One region of the Micromonospora sp. SL4-19 genome, then DNA from elsewhere that is predicted to be linked to it. Evidence: riboswitches for the same ligand, from Rfam matches in the RefSeq annotation. Region 1 holds a riboswitch; each other region holds the start of a gene.
The links. Region 1 has a riboswitch for cyclic di-AMP ahead of ACNAVT_RS25990 (NlpC/P60 family protein). Riboswitches for the same ligand answer to the same signal wherever they lie in the genome.
Positions count from the first base shown of each region.

Region 1 (4,420 bases):
CGCGGCGTAGCAGCCCAGCACGGCAAGCCGGTGCCGGCCCCTCATCGACGGGGCCGGCACCGGCTTTGCGGCCTCAGGCGGCCGGGCGGCGGGTGTCAAAGCCGTGGCGACCACGCCGGGCCTTGGGAGGGGCGGCCGCCTGTCGGGTCGAGCCGGTCGCCTGCGGGTCGAGCCAGACCCGCACCTGCGGCCGGCCCTCGCCGGGGTGAATGGCCTGGTCGCGCCGGGTCAGCATCGCCACGTCGACAGTGAACTCGAACAGCCGCCAGTCAACCTGTGGCGCGGCCCGGCCGATCTCGGCCACCCGGGCCACGGTGGCCGGGTCGGTCACCGTGCGAACGCGACCCGCGACGTACGCCTCGTCGTCGCTCTCCTCGGGCGGGAACGAGTGCAGCGCGTAGCGGCCGTCGCGCTCGAGGTCGCGGCGCTTCGGCGAGTCGATGACGAAGCAGTAGAGCCCGTCGTCGGTGATGACCGGGGACACCGGATGGACCCGGGGGCCGCCGTCGGCGCGGACCGTGGCGAGGTAGCCGAAACCCGGCCCGTACTGCTGCAGGAGAAGGCGGATCTCGCCGGCGAGTCGGGGCTCGTCGGCGGCGAATTCGGACCAGGAAGCCATGCGGACATTCTATCGAACAGGCGTACGAAAATGTGGTCCGACACGCAGTTCACGCGTACTGGTCGCTATGGTGTTCCGATGCTGCTCTCCGACCGCGACCTGGTCTCCGAGATCAAGGCGGGCGCGCTCGCGCTGGAGCCCTTCGAGCCTACGCTGGTGCAACCGTCCAGCATCGACGTACGCCTGGACAAGCTCTTCCGGGTCTTCAACAACCACCTCTACACGCACATCGACCCGGCCGTTCAGCAGGACGAGCTGACCTCGATGGTGGAGGTGCCCGAGGGTGAGCCGTTCGTGCTGCACCCGGGCGAGTTCGTGCTCGCCTCCACGCTCGAGGTGATCTCGCTGGGCGACCAGCTCGCCGGGCGGCTCGAGGGCAAGTCCAGCCTGGGCCGGCTCGGGCTACTCACCCACTCGACCGCCGGCTTCATCGACCCAGGCTTCTCCGGGCACGTCACGCTGGAACTGTCCAACGTGGCGAACCTGCCGATCACCCTCTGGCCGGGCATGAAGATCGGACAGCTCTGCATCTTCCGGCTCTCCTCGCCGGCCGAGCACCCGTACGGCTCCGAGGTCTACGGATCGCGCTACCAGGGGCAGCGCGGGCCCACCGCGAGCCGCTCCTGGCAGAATTGGCGCACCTGGCCCACCCGCTGAGCAAGCCGCCGGCTGCCAACAGGGCCCCTTCCTAAGAAGGGGCCCTGCCCGCACCTCAGCCTGGGCGGCCGTAGCTGTTGATCTGGCCGTCCTCGACGCGTTTCATCGTGATCGGCTTGCCGGACTGGGAGGCGTGCACCACCCAGCCGCCGCCGACGTACATCGCGACGTGGTGCAGGTCGCTGTAGTAGAAGACCAGGTCGCCGGGGCGCAGCTCGCTGCGGCTGACCCGCCGGGTGACGTCGTGTTGCTGCCGCGCGTTGTGCGGCAACGAGACCCCGGCCTTGTCCCAGGCCGCCATGGTCAGCCCGGAGCAGTCGTAGTGGTCCGGGCCCGCGGCACCCCAGACGTAGATCTTGCCGATCTGGGCGCAGGCGAACTTGACCGCCACCCCGGCGGGACCACCCGGGTAGCCGGCCGGGCACGGCGCCGGGCGCAGCGGCCCGCCGCCACCGTTGCCGTACACCTTGAGCCGCAGCTTCTGGAGCCGGGCGATCTCGGCGTCGATCTGCTTCTTCTTGGCCGCGAGCTGGGCCTCGGTACGGGCCAGCTGGCTGATCATGTCGTCCAGCGGCTTCTTCTTCGCGGCCAACTGGTCGCGCAGGTCGGCCACGGCCTGCACCTGCTGCTGTTGGCGGTGCGCGAAGCGGTCAAGCAGTTCCAGGCTGTCGACCATCTCGCCCGGCGACTGGCTGCCCAGCAGCGCGTTCACCGTGGAGAGGTTGTCACCCTTGTACGCGTCGGCGGCGAGGCCGCCGACCTGCCCGAGGGCCTGGTCGACCTGGGCCTGCAGCGGGGCGATCTGCTTGGCCAGCGCGGTGGCCTGCTTACGTTTGGCGGCGAGGCTCTCGCGGGTGGCGTTGACCTGTTCGATGATCGGTTCGAGCTTGTTCCAGTCCTGGTCGATCTGGCGCTCGATCTCGGTGACTGACGGATCGGCGTGGGCCGCTGTGGCGCCACCGGTCAGGACGACGGCGGTGCCGACCAGTGCGGCGAGGGCGGTGGTGATGCGGGACCAGCGTGAACGCGGCGCAGCCGTCGACCGGTCGACCGACCGGACCGACGGTGGCCGCGGGGCATGGTATGCCACCGGGCTCCGTACTCCTTCTTGCGTGACCGCCTACCGGGTTAGCTGACGGGTTCGGGCGGGAAGGGAGCCGCCCTACCGCACCGCGGTGCGGATTCACCCCAGATACCTGGGTCCCCGGCTCGCCCGGAGGCGACTCGGCGGTGTCCGACCGTCACCACCCGGGTTGGACGGTGAACCTACCGGTCGACGATTGACCAGAGTAGGGACCGCCGTTATCAATCCGCAACCCGCGACGCCGTGACACTCCGTACGTAAATTCGCGAACCCGCCCAAGGCGATGAAGATTTCTTTCGGGACACATCATTACCTGGAAAGCTATTGACCGGGAGCCATGCGCGGAGTGAGCTTGAGGAAGCAGTGACCCCCATCCCGATCCGGAGGTTCCATGCACCTCTCAAGCCTGCCCTCGCGCAGACGGATACTGCTGGCCGCCGCCGTCGCGGCGGCCACCGCCATCGTGACCACCGGTCCGGTGGCCGCCGAGCCACTCACCACCGGGACCACCGAACCAACCGACCGACAGCAGCAGTACTCCGCGGCGGCCGCGGAGTACGGCGTGCCGCACAGCGTCCTGCTCGGCGTCTCGTACCTGGAGTCCCGTTGGGACACCCACCTGGGCCAGCCGAGCACCAGCGGCGGCTACGGGCCGATGCACCTGACCGACGCGGAGCAGGTCGCCTCGACCCCGTCCAGCGCCCACGTCGACGAGAACGAGGACCCCCGGGGCGACGACTCCCGACCGCTGGCCCTCGACCCCGCGATCGCGGCGCGGCCGAGCGGTGACGTGCTGCCGCAGGCATCCCTGCAGACCGTCGACGCCGCCGCCACGCTCACCGGCATCGCGGCGGAGACGCTGCGCACCGACGCCGCCGCCAACATCCGGGGCGGGGCGGCGCTGCTCGCGTCGTACCAGAAGGCGCTCGGCGGCGCGGTCGGCGCCGGCAGCGACCCGGCGGCCTGGTACGGCGCGGTGGCCCGGTATTCCGGCGCGGACACCGAGGACGCCGCGGCGGCCTTCGCCGACGAGGTGTACGACCAGATCGGCCAGGGGGCCAGCCGGACCACCGACGACGGCCAGCAGGTGACCCTCGTGGCCACCACCGTGACGCCGGACCAGTCCGGGCTGCACAAGCTCGGGCTGCGCCGCGCCGAGCGGCCGGACGGCCTGGAGTGCCCGGTCCGCCTCGCCTGCGAGTGGGTCCCCGCGCCCTACGCGAAGTACGGCCCGGGTTCCGGCGACTACGGCAACCACGACCTCGGCGACCGGCCTGCCCAGCAGAAGATCGAGTACATCGTCATCCACGACACCGAGGGCTACTTCGGCCCGAGCGTGAAGCTGGTCCAGGACAAGACCTACCTGGGCTGGCATTACACGCTGCGCTCGGTGGACGGTTACGTCGCCCAGCACATCAAGGCGAAGAACGTCGGCTGGCACGCCGGCAACTGGTACGTCAACGCCAAGTCCATCGGCATCGAGCACGAGGGCTTCGCCGGTCACGGCACCTGGTACACCGAGGCGATGTACCGGACCTCGGCCAAGCTGGTCCGGCACCTGGCGCTGAGGTTCCAGATCCCGCTGGACCGGCAGCACATCCTGGGCCACGACAACGTCCCCGGCATCACCGCCGGAAACGTGGCCGGGATGCACTGGGACCCGGGCCCGTACTGGGACTGGTCGCACTACTTCGACCTGATGAAGGCGCCGTTCAAGGGCACCGGCACCCCGAACACCGGCCTGGTCACCATCGACCCGGCGTACGCCAGCAACCAGCCGGCCTTCTACGGCTGCAACCAGCAGCCTCCATTCCCACCGGGAGAAGGTGCGCCCCCGACGGCCGAGCCCTGCCCGCTGCGCGGCTCCTCCTCGGTCATCCTGCGCACCGCACCCAGTCCGGCCGCGCCGCTGGTCAATGACCTGGGGCTGCAGCCGAACGGCAAGCCGAACACCATGTTCATCAAGGATCACGGCGCCCGCGCCTCGGCCGGTCAGACGTACGCCCTCGCCGGCATCCAGGGCGACTGGACGGCGATCTGGTACCTCGGCCAGAAGGCGT
Region 1 is NZ_JBLROB010000029.1:71,100-75,519, reverse strand. Features, by position in the region: gene ACNAVT_RS26005 (zinc metalloprotease) at 1-10, shown strand, start outside; gene ACNAVT_RS26000 (pyridoxamine 5'-phosphate oxidase family protein) at 74-619, opposite strand; gene dcd (dCTP deaminase) at 698-1,276, shown strand; gene ACNAVT_RS25990 (NlpC/P60 family protein) at 1,332-2,366, opposite strand; cyclic di-AMP (ydaO/yuaA leader) riboswitch at 2,379-2,516, opposite strand; gene ACNAVT_RS25985 (N-acetylmuramoyl-L-alanine amidase) at 2,752-4,420, shown strand, end outside.

Region 2 (4,420 bases), on a different contig from region 1:
CGGCATGGCGCTGCTCGCAGAGGGCGGCGAACTGGCCGACCCGTCCCGGTTCACCCGGATCCTCGCCGACCGGCTGGCCCGCTCGCTGTAGGACCGCCGGCTACCCTTCCGTCCGCCGCGGTAGTCATGCCGCGGCGGACGGAGGCTGTCGTCGTCGCCCCGTCGGCGGTCAGACCTGCCCGGCGTAGAAGCCGTGCCGGGCCAGCGGCTCCACGATCTCGCGCTCCTCGTAGGACAGGTGCGACAGCAGGGTGTCGGTGAGGATGTCCACCGCTTGCTGGAGGTCGGTGAAGTCGCCCGGGTTGCGAATCAGGTCGACCAGGGCCCGGTCCACAGCCTCCACCACGTCGTGGATCACCACGTGCTCCGCCTCGAGGCGGTCGAGCACCGGGACCAGCCCGGGGTCCGAGCGTCGCAGGTGCGGGAAGACGGAGTTGTCCTCCAGCCCGTGGTGCTGGGTGACCACGGTGCAGTAGGCGGCGCAGTACGCGCCCAGCGTCCAGTTGTTCTGGCGCATGGTCATCTGGTTGAGCACGGCCCGGGCGGCGCCGGCGGAGACCACCCCCCGCTTGACCTGTTCGAGCAGGTCGCGAACCTGGGTCAGCTCCTGCCGCAGGTGGTCGTGCACGTCGACGAGGTGCGCGCCGACGGCCTGCGCGTGTGGGGTGTAGACGTGCCCGGCCGGCGCCGGCGGGGCGACCGGGCGAGTGGACTCGTCCCAGAGCTGGTGGTCGGTCAGCCGTACGCCCGGATCGGGGGTGGGGGTCACGGCGAGCGTGGTGGCGCCGCCGGCCTCGACCACCTCGCGCTGCTCCTCGACGGCCCTGGCGCGGCTGCCGGGCGCGGCGCGTTCGGCGGCGACCAGCTCGCGGACCGACGGCGCCACCTCCTGGGCGAAGAGCTGGATCGAGGTGGGGTCGTCGGCGCCGAGGATGAAGGCGGAGATGCCGTGGTCCAGGGCGAGCCCGGCCAGTTCCTCGACCCACTGCTCAGGGGGCCCGGCCAGGAAGCCGGAGGAGGACCGGGTGAACTGGCCGGAGACGTTGAGCAGCCGCCGGACCGAGCGGGGATCCCGGCCGGCCGCCTCAGCGCCCTCGTCGACCAGCGCGTTCAGCTCCGGCAGCTCCGCCGGCCCCTTCGGCAGGTACGCCAGCGATGGCAGCCAGCCGTCGGCCGCCCGCCCGACCAGCCGCAACATCCGCGGCTTGTACGCGCCCACCCAGATCCCCACCGGATGCGCCGGCGCCGGTCCACGCTTCGCCCCGACCACCCGGTAGTGCTCGCCCTCGACCCGGACCATGCCGCGCCGCTCGACGTCCCACACCTCGCGGATCACCTGGATCGCCTCGTCGAGGGCGTCGACCGCCTGCCCGGCGGTGAGCCGTCGTCCGCCGACCGCCTCGATCGCCTCCCAGAACGCTCCGGCCCCGAGCCCCAGCTCGACCCGGCCGCCGGTGAGCAGGTCCAGGCTGGCCACGCTGCGCGCCAGCACCACCGGCTGGCGCAGGGGCAGGTTCAGCACGTTGCCGGCCAGCCGGACCCGGCTGGTCGCCGCGGCCACGAACGACATCAGCGTCCAGGTGTCCAGGAAACCCGGCTGGTACGGGTGGTCCTGGAAGGTGACCAGGTCGAGGCCGGCCTGCTCGCAGAGCTTGGCCAGCGCCACCACCTGCTCCGGTCGGCCTGCGGTGGGGGTGACGAAACCCCCGAAGATCAGCTCGTGCCCGTGGTCGGTCATGTCCCCCGCCTGCTCACCAGGGCCCGGCGACGGCACCGGACCTCGCCACGGTACGCCCGGCTCATCGCCGAACCGCAGAGTGGGCGCATTCTCTGCGTTGCTCTGGAAGGGACGATCGCTCGTAGACGCGGTTCCGCGGCTTGTAGAGCATCCATCGGGAACGTGCAACTCGGACAGCGACGCCGTCGCTCGGCCGGGTGAAGAACTTCACAAGAAGTGGGCGATCGTCCGAAATCGTCCTTAACGTCGTAGCCGTTCGCGATCGCGGACGCCACGGGCCGGTAACGCCTAATCCCGCCGCCGGCCGTCGGTACCTGGACCTCAGGCGGGAGCGGGGGACCCACACGTTCCTCGGTGCTCGACACCTCGGGGTGAAGCCGCCATCGTGCGGCCGGGCTCCTCGGCCCGAACCCGACAGCTCACCTCGTCGGCGTGGAGGAAATCCACATGGCAACTGAACACGTCGCACGTCACCGACGGAGCACCCAGCGTCGCGTCGCCGTCGGGGCGCTCGTCGTCGGGGCCGCCACCGGTGCCGCCGCCATCCTCGGTCCGGCCGCGCCGGCCAGCGCTTACAGCGTGAACTGGGACGCCATCGCCCAGTGCGAGTCCGGCGGCAACTGGCACATCAACACCGGAAACGGCTACTACGGCGGTCTCCAGTTCTCGAAGGGCACCTGGAACGGCTACGGCGGGCAGAAGTACGCCAGCCGCGCCGACCTGGCCAGCCGCAGCGAGCAGATCGCTGTCGCCGAGAAGGTTCTGGACGGGCAGGGCATCGGCGCCTGGCCGGTCTGCGGCAAGAAGGGCGGCTCGACGAAGCACTACTCGAGCAAGGACTCCGGGGCGAAGAACAAGGACGGGGCGAACAAGCCGCGGAAGAAGGCCACAAAGGACCGGACGTCGCGAAGCGACCAGCCGGCCACACGCAGCCATCGGCGTACCGCGCCGGACTCCGTGGGCGGGGACACCTACCTGGTCAAGCGCGGCGACACGCTGTCCGAGATCGCCGAGGCGCAGGACGTCGCCGGTGGCTGGCCCGCGCTGTACGAGCGCAACAAGGACGTCGTCGGTGACGACCCGGGCCTGATCTTCCCGGGTCAGAAGCTGCGTACGCGCTGACGTCCACGGGACGCTTCTGCCCCACGACCCGCGCTGTTTCACGGAGAGAGTGGCCATTCCCGCCTGGGTGGCCACTCTTTCCGTGAACGAGGCCCCTTCGGTGCATGTGGGCACGCGGTGGGGGTGGGAGTGGTTGCTATGGTCACGGTGCTCCGGAAAGACATGAAGAAAGCGCGGCTATGACCAACGACTCGTTCACCGCGGCCGCGAGCCTCGACGAGCTGCTCACCAGGACCCAGCAGGCGCTGTCCTCGATGCGCTCGCGGGCCGCCGAGCAGCTCGATGGCGACCCGGGACACCTGCTCCGTGCCATGGGCACGGCGGCCGGCGGCCGGGTCCGCGCCGTGGTCGCCCAGGGCGGCCGCCTCGAGTCCGTCGCCGTTGACCCGGAGCTGGCCGGGGTGGGGATGGAGACGGTCTGCGAACACATCGTGGTGGCCGTCAACGCGGCCCTCGCCGACCTCGACGCCCAGGTCAGCGCCTCGGCGCGGGCCGACGTCGACGCGCTGGCCGCGCGGCTCGGCGGGCTCCAGGAGCAGCCGGTGCGGCAGATGGAGCTTTTCAGCCGGGCGATGGAGGACGTGGTGGCCCGGCTCAACCGGAGCGGCGACGCGGGCACCCGGGCGGATCGGCTGGCCTGAGGCGGTCGCCCGCCGAGTGCCGGTCCCGGGTGCACAGGCTGCACCGCGTCCACCGACAACCCTCCGGCCACGCAGGGCTGAGCCGACGAAGCGGCCGGCCGTCGGGAGGACGACCGCCGGCCGCTTCGTTCGTGATCAGGAGAGGTTGACCGCCGTGTCGTCGATGACGAAGGAGGTCTGCAGGGTGACGTCCTCCACGCCGGTGAACGAGATGGTGGCGGTGGTGCCGGCCAGCGACGAGATGTCGAAGGACTTCTGGACGTAGCCGGAGGCCGCATTGGCGTTGGAGTAGGTGGCCAGGGTGGTGCCGCCCGCCTTCACGGTCAGCTTGTCGTAAGCCGTGGAGCCCGACTCCGCGGTGTCGATGTGCAGCCAGAAGGTGAGGGTCGCCCGGCAACCGGACGGGATGGTCACCGACTGCGACAGGGTGTCGGTGTGGGTGGTGCCGTAGCCGTCCAGCCACGCCTTGTACGAGCCGCCGTGCGCTGGCTGTCCGGTGGAGCTGGTGATGACGCCCGAGGAGGCGGTCCAGCTCACGTTGCCGGACTCGAAGCCCGGGTTGGCCAGCTTCTGGCCGGAGCAGGAGCCGGTGGGCGGCGGGCTGGTGGTGCCGGAGCAGGTCGGGTCACCCGACTGCGCCGGCACGCTGACCGCGTCCCAGGCGGCCTTGACGGTGTTGAACTCGGTGCAGCTGGTCGGGTAGAGGTTCTTCGCCGCCTGCAGCGTCCAGGTGCGGTACTTCAGGTACGACGAGGCCGTCGTCTTCATCAGCATCGCGTTGTACATGATCTTCATGGCCGTCTGGATGCCCAGGCCGGTCACCTTGCTGCCGTTGCAGGTCGAGCTGGTCGGCTGGCCGTTGGTCGGGTTGCTGCCCATGGCCAGCAGGTAGAACCAGTGGTTGCCGGGGCCGGCCGCG
Region 2 is NZ_JBLROB010000015.1:3,101-7,520, reverse strand. Features, by position in the region: gene htpG (molecular chaperone HtpG) at 1-91, shown strand, start outside; gene ACNAVT_RS18880 (LLM class flavin-dependent oxidoreductase) at 170-1,738, opposite strand; cyclic di-AMP (ydaO/yuaA leader) riboswitch at 2,014-2,186, shown strand; gene ACNAVT_RS18875 (transglycosylase family protein) at 2,186-2,860, shown strand; gene ACNAVT_RS18870 (YbaB/EbfC family nucleoid-associated protein) at 3,040-3,501, shown strand; gene ACNAVT_RS18865 (M4 family metallopeptidase) at 3,637-4,420, opposite strand, start outside.
Region 2: linked by a shared signal. The riboswitch ahead of ACNAVT_RS18875 (transglycosylase family protein) and the one ahead of ACNAVT_RS25990 (NlpC/P60 family protein) in region 1 are both predicted to bind cyclic di-AMP.

Region 3 (4,420 bases), on a different contig from region 1:
GTGCGACGGTGATCCTGCGGGCCCACCCGTACACCGCGCAGAATCCTGCCTCGGCGCGGCAGCTGGCCCGGCTCACCGAGCTGCTCGCGGCGGATCGGGCGAAGACCGGCCGGGGACACCTGTGGGGGGCGGCGGCCAGCCGCGAGCTGAGCCTGACCGAGTGCGTCAACCGCTCGGACGCGCTGGTGTCGGACGTCTCCGGGGTCATCTCCGACTACCTCTACTCCGGCAAGCCGTACGCGGTCACCGACATGGGTGCCGACGGCGCGCAGTTCGTCGAGCGCTTCCCCCTCGCCGGCTCGGGTTACGTGCTGCGGCGGGACATGTCCAACGTGGACGAGGTGCTGACCGAGCTGCTCGACACCGACCCGAAGGGGGCGGACCGTTGGGCCACCCGCACCCGCTACCTGGGCGACTTCCCCGCCGAGTCGTACGCCGAGGCGTTCCTCGGCGCGGCCCGCCGGCAGCTCGAAGCGGACTGGAACCCGCCGGGCGCGCGCGCCGCCCAGGACGGCTCGCCGCTCGCCCCCGTCACCTGACCGGTGGTCAGCGGTACCGGTCGAGGAGGGCGAGCAGGGCCTCCGGGTCCTCGACGTGTGCGTTGTGACCGAGCCCCGGCAGCGTGGCGACCGGGACACCCAGCTCCTTGAGCTGCGCGTCGGTCACCATCTGGTCCTGCTCGCCCCGGGCCAGCAGCACCGGCACATCGGTTGCGGCGAGCAGGGCCGGCAGCCGCGGCTCTCCCACCGCGAACGCGGCCGGGTCCATGGCCAGCCGCCAGCGGCCGTCCTCGCGGCGCAGCCCGGCCTCCACCACCGGGTGGTCGGGTGCGAGGAGCCCGACCAGTCCGGAGACCCGCAGGTAGCGGCGGGCCGCCTCGTCCCGGCTCGCGAACCAGGTCACCGGCCGCTGGGCCAGCTCGCGGGCCTTGTCCAGCTCGGCCGGGGTCCACGCGACCTTGATGCCGAGCCCGACCACCGCGTCCACCGGCAACCGCAGCGACCGCGCGGCCAGCGCCAGCGCCACCACCCCGCCGAGCGAGTGCCCGACCACCACCAGCCGGTCTCGGGGGCCGAGCCGCTCGGCCACCGGGCCGAGCCCCTCCAGCACCCGGCGGGCCAGCGCGTCGAAGGAGTACGCCGGCAGCGGCGGCGACCAGCCGTGGCCGGCCAGGTCGGGGGCGAGCCAGCGCCCCGCCCACCGGTGCTCCAGCAGCGGCGCCCAGGGCAGCCACACCTCGCCGGTGGCGCCCATGCCGTGCAGCAGCAACAGATGGCGGGTACCCGTCTCGTCGGCCATACGGCGCAGTGTGCCACCGGACGGACACCACGCGCGAGACCGGGCAGGTACGACGTCGGGCACCGGCTCACAGGAGCCGGTGCCCGACGGAGGAGCGGGGTGCGAGGGATCAGGCCGAGTAGCCTCGGGTGGCCGCCCAGTTCGCCAGGTCGATGGTGCTGATCCAGTACGACGGGAGCGCCGGGTTCGCCGAGTCGGCGATCCGGGCGGTCCGGCCGTCGTTCTTGTAGCCGACCACGGCGATGTAGTGGCCGCCGGGGAACGAGTGCCAGCCGCCGTCGGTGTCGGTGGCGGAGCCCGCGATGTTGACCACCACACCACGGCCGTCGGTGATCGCCTTGACCAGGTCGGCCTGGAGCTGGTCCATCTGGGCCGGGGTCGCGGCCTGGCCGGGGATCATGTGCGTCTTGTACGGGCTGCCCTTGACCATCTGGTTGAGGCCGCGGGTGGTGTCCTCGGCCGAGTTGGTGCCGTTCTCGCCGGCGTTCAGCGGGCCGGCCATCGCGTCCTGGGTGGTCTCGACGCCGCTCGCGCTCAGCGCGTTGCGCACCGCGGCCGGGCCGCAGTTCCAGTAGGCGGTCTGCGCCTCGTAGCTGTAGTCGAGGACCTTGGTCGACGGCGGCTTCGGCTTTGCCTTGGGGGTCACGTCCGGGTCCGCCTTGGTCGTGCTGGGCTTCGCCGACGGCGACGCGCTCGGCGAGTCGGACGGGGACGCGGACGGCGAGTCGGACGGGGACGGGGCAGCGGCGGCGGCCAGCGCCTCGCCGTTGGTCGCGACCTCAGCGGGCTGGGGAGCCAGCTCGGCGACGGCGGCCGTGTGCTCCTGGCGGACGGGCGCGTCGTGGCCGTTGGCCAGCGCGGCACCGGTCCCGCCGGCCAGCACGAGCGCCGCGGCGGAGCCGGCGACGATCTGGTACGAGCGCCGGGTCGCGAGGCGCCGCAGTTGACGGTTCAGCCGCGGTTGACGGTTCAGACGATGCTTCACGTGTTCCTCCACGGTTTTCCTGAGCGGGCACACGCCGGCCCGACACGCGGAGGAGCTCACGCGCGTTCCTGGGCGGGGTGCCGCGGGAAGGGGACGAGCCCGGTGGACCGGGCTGCGGGGGCGGTTACCGGTGGTCGACTCGCCGGTCAGGCGAGCAACGGCACCACCACGCCGTGGAGGCGGGGGGAGGATCGGGGGGTCGATGGCACGAGGATGGCACTCCTTCCACGGCCGCCTACCGGGTTAGCTGACGGATTCGGGCGGGAAGTACGCCCTACCGCGGGCCGCAGCTCGCGGATTCACCCCCGTGTTGCAATGGGTCCCCGGTTCGTAAGATCACGATTAAGCGGGTCGGAGCGGCGTCGCCTCTTGCGATCGAAAACCGCACCGGACGCGCCGACAGTACCGGTGGGTACGCCCCCTGCCAAGCACTCCCACCTGCTTAAACATCCAAATCACGCCGTCGACCAGAACAGCTGGTAACTGATTTCACTCAATGGGACGAGCAGTTATCACGGGACTGACGGGCGAGAATCAGACATCGGGTGGACGACCTACCTGAATTGCGGGGGTCGATCGTCCGAGCTGATCCGGATGACCGTTTCCGAAACCAGCGTGACGGGGATCACCCAAATTTCGTAACGATTCAGCCGACCCGCGCCGGACGCCAACGGGTGGCCCCGGCACCGGCCGCGCCGGCCGGCACCGACGTGCGGGCCCGGCTCGCCGGCTCGGTACGGCGTACCGGGATCCGGCCGGGCCGCAGGGCCTCGGCCGCCGCGTACGCCTCCGCGGCCAGGGTGCGGGCCGCCTCGGCGGCCAGCTCGGCGTCGCGCCAGGCCCGCTGTTCCCGTTCGGCGGCGGCCCGCCAGCCGGCCCGCCGGCCGTCGCGTACCGCCCGGGCCAGAACGATCTCCTGTTCGGCCGGGTGCCGGCGCGGATCCCATCCGTTGCGATGGGCGAGGACGTCGGCGAGTTGCCGGGCGGTCAGGTCGCCCCGCCAGTGCGCCTCCATCGCGGCGTGGTGCAACCACCGCTCCCGGGCCGCGTACTCGGCCGGCGTACGCGGGGTACGCGGCGCGGGCAGCACGGCGGTGCCGGCGAGGCGGCGGGCCGCCGCCTCGGCCTCGTCGTACCCCTGCCAGGCCCGGTCGGCCGCGTCCTGGGCGGCCAGCCACTGCTCGCGGCGCCGGCGGGCGGTCTGCGCGGCACCGCTGGCGGCCACCGCCACCTCATCGGCGTACCGGCTCAGGTCGGCGCGGCGGGCCGCCTCCTCGGCGGCCGGATCGGGGGCGACATCGGGCGGCGTGTCCCGCTCCGGCCGGGCGAGCAGGGCGGCGAGCACGCCCAGCGCGAGCACGAGCAGGGCCGACCAGATGGCGACGGCCTCGGGGACCTTGGTCAGGAAGTGGTAGAGAACGGTCTGCTTCATGATCGGCACCTCACGGGACAGGCGTGGTGGAGAGGTCCGCACGGCCCGTGGGGCGGGGGCGCGGCCGGGTACCGGGCGCCGCCGGGCCACAGGGGGTGCGGGGTGAGGTTCGGTGGTGCGGCGAGGGCGGGCCGGAGGCCCACCCGGCTCGTCAGCGGGCGGGCGGGGCCCGGGAGCCGACGGTCGCCGGGAGCAGCCCGACCAGGACGCGGAGCCGGTCGACCGGAACGACCACGACGCCCCGCTGGGCCACCGGGTCCGGCGCGCCGACCGGGACGACCTGCCGCTCGCCGGTGCCGGCCGCGCCGGTGTGGGATGCCCTCGGCCCGATCCGCTCGGCGGAGCCGGTCGCGGCCCCGGCCGAACCGGCCCCGGTCGGCGGCTCCGGCGAGGGCGACCGCTGACCGACGGGGTCGGCGGCCCGGTCGGACCAGTGGATCACGGCCCGGAGAGCCGGGTCGGCGCCGGGAGCCACGAGGTGCCCGGCCCGGAGGGCCGAGGTGTCGACCGGGCCGGCGGCGGTGCGGGGAGCCGCCGGCGCCGCCACGGCCGAGGCGACGGGCAGCGTGGCGGCACCGAGCGAACAGGCGACGACCACGGCCAGGCTGGCGAACACACGGGCCGCCCAGCGCGCCACCCACCACACGGGACAGGTGAGCGCGATCGGAAGCACGTCCCCAACCTACCGTCGAGGCTGCCGTACG
Region 3 is NZ_JBLROB010000013.1:89,072-93,491, forward strand. Features, by position in the region: gene ACNAVT_RS18010 (CDP-glycerol glycerophosphotransferase family protein) at 1-539, shown strand, start outside; gene ACNAVT_RS18015 (alpha/beta fold hydrolase) at 547-1,299, opposite strand; gene ACNAVT_RS18020 (C39 family peptidase) at 1,409-2,296, opposite strand; cyclic di-AMP (ydaO/yuaA leader) riboswitch at 2,502-2,643, opposite strand; gene ACNAVT_RS18025 (hypothetical protein) at 2,931-3,716, opposite strand; gene ACNAVT_RS18030 (hypothetical protein) at 3,868-4,389, opposite strand.
Region 3: linked by a shared signal. The riboswitch ahead of ACNAVT_RS18020 (C39 family peptidase) and the one ahead of ACNAVT_RS25990 (NlpC/P60 family protein) in region 1 are both predicted to bind cyclic di-AMP.

Region 4 (4,420 bases), on a different contig from region 1:
CTCGCCAGCCGGCTCGGCGCCACCCTGGAGGGGCGCCCGGGCTGAGTCAGCCCCGCCGCCCGGCGGTTCGCGACACCTCCAGCTCGGCGCGTCTGGAGCCGTCGGCCGGACGCCGGCTCGCCGGCGCGGCCGGGCGCAGCCGCCCCCACGGCTTGTAGGTGGACAGCACGGTCGTGATGATCAGCAGGGTGCTGGAGACCGCCGGCGGGATGACCAGGTCCAGCCGGTCCCGGGTGGTGAGGTCCGGCCCCAGCTCGCCGAGCCGCCGCACGGTCGGGCTGAGCGCCAGCAGCACCAGCCCGAGCATCGCCGTGGTGATCGCGAACTTCACCAGCACCCACCGCCAGCGCAGCAGGCCCCACGGGGTGAGCAGGGCGCTGGCCAGCCCGACCACCCAGACCAGCACGCTCAGCGGGGCGAAGAGCCAGGTGACCAGCAGCCCCGCGGCCGGATAGACCACCTGGGGGTCGGCCCCGCGCAGTCCGGCGACGCCGAGGGTGAGCAGCACCAGGTCCGCGCCGAGCCAGCCGAGCGAGGTGACCAGGTGCAGGGTGAGCAGAGCCTTGCGCCCCGCGGGCGACAGTCGGATCATGCCCTCGATGCTCGTGCCTCGGGAGCGCGGCGTCGTGGGCCGCGCGGCGACATCCCGCGTACGTCGGTGGGCGTAGGTGGCCCGCCGGGCGGCCGGCCACCCCGGCCTCAGTACACCGACAGGTGCACGTGGTTGGTGTGGTCGCTGGACGGGTCGCCGTTGCCGCCGGTGTACGCCTTCCAGCCGCTGCTGGGCAGCCAGATCTGCTTGTACCAGATCACGTAGAGCACGGCGAGCGGGTCGGCGTTGCGGATGAAGTACGCGGCCAGGTTGTTGCCGTACGTCTTGTCGCCGCCGGTGGCCACCCCGCCGAAGCCGCCCTTCTGCGCGGCGAAGTCGCACGCCCTGCCCTTGGGATGCTCGCCCGAGCCGCTGGGCCGATAGCAGGAGACGTACCGGGTGAACCCGGCCGCCTTGGCCTGCTGGAGGGCGTGCAGCATCCGCGGGGTGATGCAGCCGTTGGCCGGCGTCGGGTCGTTGACGCTGCACGACTCCGCGGGCCAGGAGCCGTCGGCGTTGCGTGGCGCGGGGGTGGCGTTGGCCCGGGACGTGCCCTGCACGCTGCCGCCGCCGGTGCTGGTGGTGGGGCGGTTGTTGGCCACCTCGAGCGCGCGTTCCGCCTGCTGCTTGCGCTTGGCCATCACCGCGACCTGCTTGCGCTGCTCCTGGATCTCGCCGTTGAGCGCGGCCTGGGTCTGGGTGGCCTCGTCCCGGGTGTCGATCAGGTCGCGCAGCGCCCGGTCCTCGTGGGCGGCGACCTGTTGCAGCGCGGCGGCGCGGTCCAGGAAGCCCTCCGGGCTGTTGCTGGAGAGCAACGCCGCAGCGGTGCCGAGCCGCCCGGTCCGGTACGCGACCGCGGCGATCTCGCCGACCTTGGTGTCGCGTACGCCCAGCTCGGCGTTGATCGTCTTGAGCTGGGCGGCGAGCTGCTGCTGCCGGCTCACCGACCGGTTCAGCGCCGCTCGCGCATCCAGCCAGCCCTTGCTCGCCGTGTCGAGCTGGGCGCGCAGCGCCGCGGTGCCGCCCTCGTGGTCGCCGGGAGGGGCGGCCAGCAGGCCGGCCGGGGCGGCCGCCGAGGCGGGGGAGAGCGGCGCGATCACGACGCCGAGGGCGAGCGCCGCGATGAGCAGGGCCGCCAACCGGGCGGCCGTCCGTCGTACAGGTGCCACTGGTGGCATTCAGGTGTCCTTCCGTCAACCGCCGACCGGGTTAGCTGACGGGTTCGGGACGGAAGATCCCTACCGCTGACGCGGATGCACCCCAGGAACGTGGTTCCCCGGCTCGCCGTGCTGAGGCGATTAGGCGACGGGCCCCGCGGGCGTCGGAGGACGCCGCCCGGCGGAGACCGCGACCGAGCCTACCGGTGGTGTGCCGACCGCGCCCCGGGTGGCCGGGGCTCGGTGGTTGGCTAAAACCGGCATAGCTGCACAATAGCCACTTGAATTTAAGATTGCCCTAATTACCACTCGACGGGTCCGCATGCCCCGGCCGACGTTCCGGGTTCGATCTGCAACGTGGCGTGGTCGATCCGGAAGTCCTCGTGCAGGGCGGCCCGCGCGGCGGCCAGCACCTCGCCCACCTCCGCGCCGGGTGCCATGGTCAGGTGCGCCGACGCCACCTCCATTCCGGAGGTGAGCGTCCAGACGTGCAGGTCGTGCACCTCGGCGACGCCGGGGACCGCGGCCAGCCGGTCGTGCACCGCGGTCACCTGGAGGTGCTCCGGCGCGGCCTGGACCAGGATGCGGAGCGCGGCCCGCCCCAGTCGCCAGGTGCGCGGCAGGATGAACAGCCCGATCGCGACGGCGACCAACGGGTCGGCCCACCGCCAGCCGGTGAGCGCGATGACCAGCGCGGCGCCGATCACCCCGAGCGAGCCGAGCAGGTCGCCGAGCACCTCCAGGTATGCCCCGCGCAGGTTGATGCTCTCCTGCGCGCCGGTCCGCAGCAGCGCGAACGCGGCCACGTTGGCGAGCAGGCCGAGCACCGCCACGGCGAGCATCGGCCCGGCGAGCACCTCCGGCGGCTTGCCGAACCGGCGGATCGCCTCGACCAGCACGTAGGCGGCGACGCCGCCGAGCAGCACCGCGTTGGCGAGCGCGGCCAGCACCTCCAGCCGGTAGAGCCCGAAGGTGCGTTGTGGATCGGTGTCGGCTCGCCGGGTGGCGGTGATCGCGGCGAGCGCCATGCCGATGCCGAGCACGTCGGTGAACATGTGCCCGGCGTCGGAGAGCAGGGCCAGCGAGCCGGTGCCGAACGCGGCCCCCGCCTCGACCACCATCAGGGCGGTGAGCAGTGCGAACGCGGCCCAGAGTCGACCACGATGGCGGTGCGCGGCGTTGGCCGCCGCGCTGCTGTGGTCATGACCTGCGCCCACGCCCACACCCTTCCGTCCCGCGCCCCGGCCGGACCCAATCTATGCTCACATCGCTATGTGTGCAAGTGAACGGACGCGGAGACGGACCGCTCCGACGACTCCGGCTCGGGGCGTCTGCCGTCGCGCGAATCAGGAGCCGTCGTCAGCCGACCGGGTCGAGCGTGGTGAGGCGCTGGGTGGCCCGGGAGAGCGCCACGTAGAGCGTCCGTACGCCCGACTCCGGGTCGGCCCGGATCTCGCTCGGCGCCACCAGCACCACGCCGTCGTACTCCATACCCTTGGCCTGGAGGCTGGTCACCACCTGGAGCCGGGTGCCGCCCAGGTCGCCCAGCCAGCCGGCGACCTCGTCCCGGCGCGGCACCGGCGTGATCACGCCCACCGTCCCCTCGACCTCGTCGAGCAGGGCGCCGGCCGCGGCCACGGTCGCGGCGGGCAGTTCGGCGGCGGCCACGGTCCGCTCGACCGGCGGCACCCCGGTGGAGCGCACCGCGGTGGGCAGCGCCAGATCCGGGTAGCGCCGACGGATCTCCGCCGCCGCCACCGCGAAGATCTCCGCCGAGTTCCGGTAGTTGGTGGTCAGCTCGTACCGGTGCCGGCGGCGCCGTCCCAGCGCCTGGTCACGGGCGCGGGTCAGTTCCCCGGGGTCGCCCGTCCAGGCGGTCTGCGCCGGGTCGCCCACCACCGTCCAGGAGGCCAACCGGCCCCGCCGGCCGATCATGCGCCACTGCATCGGCGAGACGTCCTGTGCCTCGTCGACCACCACGTGGGCGTAGTCGCGGTAGTCCTCCGGGCGCTCCCGCGCGGCGGCCCGCGCCGCCCGCTGCCGGTCGGCGAACGTGCTCAGCTCCCGCACGCCCCCGGCGAGCTGGAACGGGTCGCGCTTCGGCTTCGCCCGCTTCACCGGCTTGCCGAGCAGCGCGTCCAGCTCGTCCAGCAGGGCGATGTCGGCGATGGTCAGGCCCTCGGTGTCCAGGGTCCGGTACGCCTCGGCCAGCAGCCGGATCTCGCCGCCGGCGAGGAGCCCCCCGGCGTACCGGCGCAGCCGCTCGGGGCGGGCCAGCCAGCCGAGCACGTGCCGCGGGTGCAGCCGCGGCCACCAGGCCTTGAGGAACTCGCGGAACTCCGGCCGGTCGATGATCTCGTCCTCGAACGCGGGCTGCTCCGGCAGCCCGCCGATCCGCAGCCCGCGGGCCTGCGCGTACAGGGCGGCGAGGACGGCGTCGAAGCCGACCCGGCGCACCTCGTTGCGGCGCGCGCCGCGCGGCAGCGCCCGATCCCGGATCGCGTCCAGCTCGGCCCGCCCCAGCCGCAGCAGCTCGCCCCGGTAGAGCAGACGCAGCTCGGTGGGGGAGCCCGGCACCGCGTCCCGGACCGCGCGTTCCAGCACCCGACGCATCCGCAGCGACCCCTTCACCGCCGCGACCCCTGGTGGGTCGGTGCGGGTCGCCGACATG
Region 4 is NZ_JBLROB010000008.1:104,173-108,592, forward strand. Features, by position in the region: gene ACNAVT_RS13710 (SRPBCC family protein) at 1-45, shown strand, start outside; gene ACNAVT_RS13715 (hypothetical protein) at 47-592, opposite strand; gene ACNAVT_RS13720 (hypothetical protein) at 700-1,770, opposite strand; cyclic di-AMP (ydaO/yuaA leader) riboswitch at 1,775-1,907, opposite strand; gene ACNAVT_RS13725 (cation diffusion facilitator family transporter) at 2,052-2,966, opposite strand; gene ACNAVT_RS13730 (HelD family protein) at 3,109-4,420, opposite strand, start outside.
Region 4: linked by a shared signal. The riboswitch ahead of ACNAVT_RS13720 (hypothetical protein) and the one ahead of ACNAVT_RS25990 (NlpC/P60 family protein) in region 1 are both predicted to bind cyclic di-AMP.